DNA from 2 places in the Paenibacillus sp. 37 genome. Region 1 is predicted to be linked to the other one. Evidence: a T-box and tRNA genes for the amino acid it is inferred to sense, from the RefSeq annotation. Region 1 holds a T-box; the other holds one or more tRNA genes.

Region 1 (3,392 bases):
TGGTAGAGCTCTTAATATTCCATATTTCAACTACAATATACATGGCAAGACTAATTCGGGTGAATGCACCTGCCAGCCATTGGTAGATTGAAAAGAAGTCGGTCTGGGCAATGTATTTGCCCAGAGAGGCAATTCGCCATTCTTCAAAGGCGGGATATCTCATTTTGGCAGCCTCAAAAGGATCGAATTCCACAATCGCCCCAATGAGTGGGCCGACAGTCAGTCCTACAAGAATGAGTGCGAGCATCAGATACTGCCATACACGTATACGTTTGGTGAGATGAGGCTGGATGTACCAGATGAACAGCAGTTCAAACATGCCTGCAAGACTGTAGACCATGCCATTAAGAATAGGATGCCATCCATGTTCAAGAACGGGCAACAGACGACTGTAGTCCTTGTACTGGGTATTTACGATAGCAACATAGAAACCTAACAAGACAACTAGTGGCAGGACTAACCCTGCGGTAAAGGCCAGCGAGCGAATACCTTTATACGCAGCGTAGGCACAGAGAGACATCAGGGCAATACTGGTTACCAACACGGGCGTTTCGGTCAGATAGTTCGTTTTAGCCCAAGCCGTGGTATCATGCAGTGTGAAAAAGATTACGCTTAGAAAAAAGAGACTGTTACCAACTCGAAATAACATGCCAATGGGCTTCCCGAGACGGGAGGTTAACCAATCATGCAGGGTTTGATGCTGTAGGAAACGAGAGACATAGGCGAGCATTAGCGCAAATATCAGAAATGGTCCGGCTGATAGCAGGACGGAAATCCAAGAATCCCTTTTGGCCGCAGCCAAAAGGGCAGGAATAATCAGAACATGGCTGATCAAGCCAACGGACAACATGATCAACATCATAGCTTGTAAAAAAGAAGGCTGTGTTCGTTTCATGCTGAGGGGTCCCCTTTTCCCAATAGACTGTCCTCAGCAGTGTTAACGTGATTGGGGCGCTTCATACCGTCAGTTGAAATAACGAATACCCATGGCTTCTCTTACCTCTAACATCGTTTCCCGGGCCGCTTTCCTGGCCTCACGGGTACCCTCGATAAGAATCTCTTTCACTTGATCATCACGCTGTTCATAATAATTCCGTCGTTCGCGAAAAGGAGCAAGCAGATCATTGATGGCTTCACCTGCGATCTGTTTACAATCTTTGCATCCAATCCGCCCCTGACTGCAACTGGCATGTATTTCGTCTGCGTTCTCCTTGCGGAAAAGCTGATGATAGGCAAAAACAGGGCAGATATCCGGGTGTCCTGGATCAGAACGATGGATGCGGGCAGGATCAGTCTTGGCCTTGATCAATTTGGCTTTTACATCTTCAGGACTTGCATTTAATGAGATCGCATTGCCCATGCTTTTGCTCATCTTACCAACGCCATCCAGTCCCCCAAGCCGCTCTCCGGTCAAAATGCGGGGTTCGGGGAGAATGGGAGCGTATAACTCGTTGAACCGGCGAACCAATTTTCGTGCTGTCTCAATGTGAGGAATCTGATCTTCCCCTGCCGGAACAAGGGTGGCTTTACAGAATGCAATATCAGCAGCCTGACTGACCGGATATCCGAGAAATCCGTAGTACAGGTCGGTATATCCGCGATCACGTGCTTCGCTCTTGATGGTCGGATTATGCCGGAGTGTATTGACGGTAACAAACATGGAGAAGATCACAGTCAATTCCGCAATTTCCGGAATCATGGATTGAATGAACAGGGTAGCTTTGTTCGGATCAATGCCTACGGCGAGGTAATCAAGCGTGACTTGATGAACACTATCTGCAATCAGGCCAGGTTGATCATAGTGGGTGGTGAGTGCCTGAACATCTGCCAGTAAAATATAGGTTTTGTACTCTTCCTGCAATTGCACCCGACTGCGCAGGCTGCCTACGTAATGGCCGAGATGAAGTTGTCCGGTAGTCCGATCTCCTGTCAAAATAATATCCTTGTTTTTGTTCATGGTTTATTCTCCTTTGGTTTTGTGATTTTTCAACGTTGAGCTGTCGCCACCAGCCGTCTTCCACGACCATCACCTCCTTTCAGCCTGCAAAAAAATCAAAAAAGCTTCGTCTTTTATCCCATTCCCCGGTTGGGAACAGAATAAAGGACGAAGCTTGTGCCTCGCGGTCCCACCTTCATTGGCCGCTCTGTTGCGGCCCACTTGAGGGATACGGATGAGGTATCTACCGGGAGCTCTTTTATGAGCTTCCATGCCTATCGATATCCTGTCCATGGATAACGGCTGGACATGCCGCCTCGCCTACTGAAAGTGTGTATTCCTAGGAAAGGATACAGACTTTGTTCAACTTGGAACTCCGAAGCCCATTTCCACATATCCGATGCACCGACTCCCACCAGCCGCCGGCTCTCTGTAGCATCCTGACATATGTACTTCTCTTCATCATCGCGGATAACAAATGTTTACAATTTCCAGAATTATATCACGCTTTGATTCCACTGACCAGCCTATGTTTGCGACCGCTCATATTGGTGCCAAGCACACCAGCGATAATCAACAATGCACCAATATAGTGGTAGCTACCCACTGGTTCATGCAGAATCCATGCCCCTCCTACAATAGAGATGAGCGTGGACAGATTGCTGAATACACTCATTTGGGAAGCCTCCAGATGGGTCAGGGCATAGCTCGCAAGCAGGGTGGAGATCATGGTGGAGAGGATCGCCAGATAAGCGAGTGCACCCAGATAGGATGCATCTCCCAGTGGTTTGATGTAATCCATCATGGAGCCGCTGGACGCATGGCGGATCAGGGAAGCTGCGTTAAATACAATACAGCCAACCATCAGTGTGACCCAGGTTAATTCCATTGGTTTATACTTCTGGGTTAATGGTCTTGCAAGCACGCCATACCCTGCAAAACAGACCGTGGAGAGTAGCAATAATGCAATACCCTTCAGGTTACCTATAGACATGCCACTTCCTTGCATTATGAAAATAAAGACCACTCCAGCGACAGACAGTAGCAGGAACAGCTTCTGCATCGTGGATGTGCGTTCTTTCAGGAAGACTGAAGCGAGAACGAGTGTGAATACAGGGGCCATGGCCTGAATAATACCCGCTTCCGATGAGTTGGAAGAGACAAGTCCAAAGGCTTGAAAGGCAAAAAATAAGACGGGAGATAACAGCCCCAGTGGAATGATTCGCCACAGATCACGAAGGCTCAGTCGGATCTTGATCCAACCCAAAATGACAGGAATGCTGACAACGATCAGCGACAGAGCGAATCGATGGGCAAGCACATCAATGGGATGTGCAACAGTGACGGTCATTTTAACAAATAGAAAAGATAGACCTATAATAGCCGCGTATAGTATAGCTGCGATATAAGCGTATCCCCGAGTGTGTGTTGTGTTCATGAATGCTCCTCCAATACA
Region 2 (3,392 bases), 2.0 Mb from region 1:
AGAATTTTACCAAACCTTGCTCCACGTGAGAAGGTCACCGTACTATCCTTGTACGTATCGCTAATGTAATTCTCAGCCAATCTGAGGGAATCTTCATTCGATGGTAACTCATACGTACTAAGCCATTCTGGCAGCTTTTCGATAATCTCTTCCACCGGTACTTCAAATGAGTTAACTTCTCTCGTAATGATCATCGTATAAGAATACCCCTTCAAATACAGCAACTGTTGGATATACCCCATATCACCGGCCTTGTATGAAGAAGTTACCCCCAGTACATCCTTAAGTTCATCCATTAGTGTGTGTTCCTTCTGTCCCGCCATAGTACTTATATACACATACTTCCGGGCGCAATTGATCGCCTGCTCAATCGTTTCCCAATCCGACATCGCCGGACACATGGATGCAAATGCAAAGTCATATTTCTTCTCCCAGCCTTTATCCTGAATAGAGATTTCCTCATATCGTTCGTTTACGATTTCGATTTTGGATTCAAGTGCTGGAGGTATCGTCTCTTTCATAAAGGAGACAAGCAACTCAGAAGGCTCAACTGCTGTCACATTTGCCCCCTTTTCCGCAAAAGGAATGGTAAATATGCCTGAGGCCGCTCCAATGTCCAAAATGGATAACCCTGCGAATTCCACACCCTGGTTTTCAATCCAGCCCATAATACGTTCAGAACGCTGCTTTCCTTCTTCGGTAAACGACTGTGCATGATAATCCCTGGCCCACCGCTCAAATGCTTCTTCTGTATTAAAGGTAGTGCTTTTCTTCTCATATTTTGAAATTCTCGGGCGGTTCTTCCATGCCTCTTCCCATACAGAAAGATCAAATAACAGATCGGTATCCGTTACATTTTTTCCAGTAGTCACTATGCTTCACTCCTCTATAATTGAAGACTTCAATTATCTACAATATACTTAATTAAATCATACGTCAATCTTTATTAACGTCCAACTATCCTTACAATACAAAAAATCAATTTATATAAAATAAAAATAGCCCTACACATTGCATAAGCAACATGTAGGGCTATTCAATATACCGGCGAGAGGACTCGAACCTCCACGGTTTCCCACTCGATTTTGAGTCGAGCGCGTCTGCCATTCCGCCACGCCGGCATATGCTGGAGGCGCCACCCAGATTCGAACTGGGGATAAAGCTTTTGCAGAGCTGTGCCTTACCACTTGGCTATGGCGCCATATTTTGGAGCGGACGACGGGAATCGAACCCGCGACCCTCGCCTTGGCAAGGCGATGCTCTACCGCTGAGCCACGTCCGCATAATGGCTGGGGATATAGGATTTGAACCTATGCATGACGGAGTCAAAGTCCGTTGCCTTACCGCTTGGCTAATCCCCAATAAAAAATGAAAAAACAAAGGGGCGATCGAGGGGAATTGAACCCCCGAATGCCGGATCCACAAACCGGTGCGTTAACCACTTCGCCACGATCGCCACAAAAGGTTATTTTCTAAAAGATAATTGGCAGGGGCAGCAGGAATTGAACCCACACCAACGGTTTTGGAGACCGTTGTTCTACCTTTAAACTATGCCCCTAAAAACTGGTGGAGGATGATGGATTCGAACCACCGAACCCGTACGGGAGCAGATTTACAGTCTGATGCGTTTGGCCACTTCGCTAATCCTCCAGGATTACATGGTGCCGGCGAGAGGACTTGAACCCCCAACCTACTGATTACAAGTCAGTTGCTCTACCAGTTGAGCTACACCGGCATATTAAATTGTTTTAAAAATGGTGGCTCGGGACGGAATCGAACCGCCGACACGAGGATTTTCAGTCCTCTGCTCTACCGACTGAGCTACCGAGCCATAATAAAGTCTAATCTTAATTCCTTACACTTTATATAGGGCATCAGTGCCATACAGCAGATGTAGTGAACAGTTTGCCTCATGTAAAGATTAAATGGCGGAACCGACGGGATTCGAACCCGCGATCTCCTGCGTGACAGGCAGGCATGTTAGGCCAACTACACCACGGTTCCAGATCACTTTCTCAAAGGAAAGTATGATTGCGGGGGCAGGATTTGAACCTGCGGCCTTCGGGTTATGAGCCCGACGAGCTACCGGGCTGCTCCACCCCGCGTCGTTATAAAGTTTATATGGTGGAGGCTGAGGGGATCGAACCCCCGACCCTCTGCTTGTAAGGCAGATGCTCTCCCAGCTGAGCTAAGCCTCCGAACAACACATTTATGATCATACCATAATCTTGTTGTAAAAATCAACTTCTTTTTTGAGAAGTTATTATGACCCGTAGGGGATTCGAACCCCTGTTACCTCCGTGAAAGGGAGGTGTCTTAACCCCTTGACCAACGGGCCTTAATATTATGGCGGAGAGAGAGGGATTCGAACCCTCGAGACGCTTGTGACGCCTACACGATTTCCAATCGTGCTCCTTCGGCCAGCTCGGACACCTCTCCATATGGCTCCCCGAACAGGGCTCGAACCTGTGACAACTCGATTAACAGTCGAGTGCTCTACCAACTGAGCTATCAGGGAATATGCTTCAGAGATCGTTCTCTGAAAACTAGATTCGAAACGAAACATGCGAATTATCACTTGCTAATTGGATAAGCCCTCGACCGATTAGTACTGGTCAGCTCCATGCATTGCTGCACTTCCACCCCCAGCCTATCTACCTCGTCGTCTTCAAGGGGTCTTACATACTGGGAAATCTCATCTTGAGGGGGGCTTCACGCTTAGATGCTTTCAGCGTTTATCCCGTCCGTACATAGCTACCCAGCGGTGCTCCTGGCGGAACAACTGGTACACCAGCGGTACGTCCATCCCGGTCCTCTCGTACTAAGGACAGCTCCTCTCAAATTTCCTACGCCCACGACAGATAGGGACCGAACTGTCTCACGACGTTCTGAACCCAGCTCGCGTACCGCTTTAATGGGCGAACAGCCCAACCCTTGGGACCTACTTCAGCCCCAGGATGCGATGAGCCGACATCGAGGTGCCAAACCTCCCCGTCGATGTGGACTCTTGGGGGAGATAAGCCTGTTATCCCCAGGGTAGCTTTTATCCGTTGAGCGATGGCCCTTCCATGCGGTACCACCGGATCACTAAGCCCGACTTTCGTCCCTGCTCGACTTGTAGGTCTCGCAGTCAAGCTCCCTTATGCCTTTGCACTCTTCGAATGATTTCCAACCATTCTGAGGGAACCTTTGGGCGCCTCCGTTACTCTTTAGGAGGCGACCGCCCCAGTCAAACTGCCCACCTGACACTGTCCCCGCACCGGATTACGGTACCAGGTTAGAACCTAGATACGATCAGGGTGGTATCCCAACGTTGCCTCCACACAAGCTGGCGCTCATGCTTCAAAGGCTCCCACCTATCCTGTACAGATCGTACCCAAATTCAATATCAA

What was found. The T-box of region 1 lies ahead of trpS (tryptophan--tRNA ligase). A T-box ahead of a tRNA ligase gene usually reads a tRNA of that ligase, here a tRNA-Trp.
Region 2: it encodes a tRNA-Trp, which carries the amino acid that the T-box ahead of trpS (tryptophan--tRNA ligase) is inferred to sense. The anticodon was not compared.

What each region holds. Positions count from the first base shown of each region.
Region 1 covers NZ_CP043761.1:795,587-798,978, forward strand. The annotation lists gene F0220_RS03715 (GerAB/ArcD/ProY family transporter) at 1-895, opposite strand, end outside; gene trpS (tryptophan--tRNA ligase) at 965-1,957, opposite strand; T-box leader at 2,098-2,411, opposite strand; gene F0220_RS03725 (DMT family transporter) at 2,439-3,374, opposite strand.
Region 2 covers NZ_CP043761.1:5,912,174-5,915,565, forward strand. The annotation lists gene F0220_RS25360 (class I SAM-dependent methyltransferase) at 1-872, opposite strand, end outside; tRNA gene F0220_RS25365 (tRNA-Leu) at 1,043-1,121, opposite strand; tRNA gene F0220_RS25370 (tRNA-Cys) at 1,128-1,201, opposite strand; tRNA gene F0220_RS25375 (tRNA-Gly) at 1,208-1,282, opposite strand; tRNA gene F0220_RS25380 (tRNA-Gln) at 1,287-1,361, opposite strand; tRNA gene F0220_RS25385 (tRNA-His) at 1,384-1,456, opposite strand; tRNA gene F0220_RS25390 (tRNA-Trp) at 1,485-1,558, opposite strand; tRNA gene F0220_RS25395 (tRNA-Tyr) at 1,565-1,650, opposite strand; tRNA gene F0220_RS25400 (tRNA-Thr) at 1,660-1,735, opposite strand; tRNA gene F0220_RS25405 (tRNA-Phe) at 1,756-1,831, opposite strand; tRNA gene F0220_RS25410 (tRNA-Asp) at 1,927-2,004, opposite strand; tRNA gene F0220_RS25415 (tRNA-Met) at 2,032-2,105, opposite strand; tRNA gene F0220_RS25420 (tRNA-Val) at 2,123-2,198, opposite strand; tRNA gene F0220_RS25425 (tRNA-Glu) at 2,267-2,338, opposite strand; tRNA gene F0220_RS25430 (tRNA-Ser) at 2,348-2,439, opposite strand; tRNA gene F0220_RS25435 (tRNA-Asn) at 2,443-2,518, opposite strand; rRNA gene F0220_RS25440 (23S ribosomal RNA) at 2,586-3,392, opposite strand, start outside.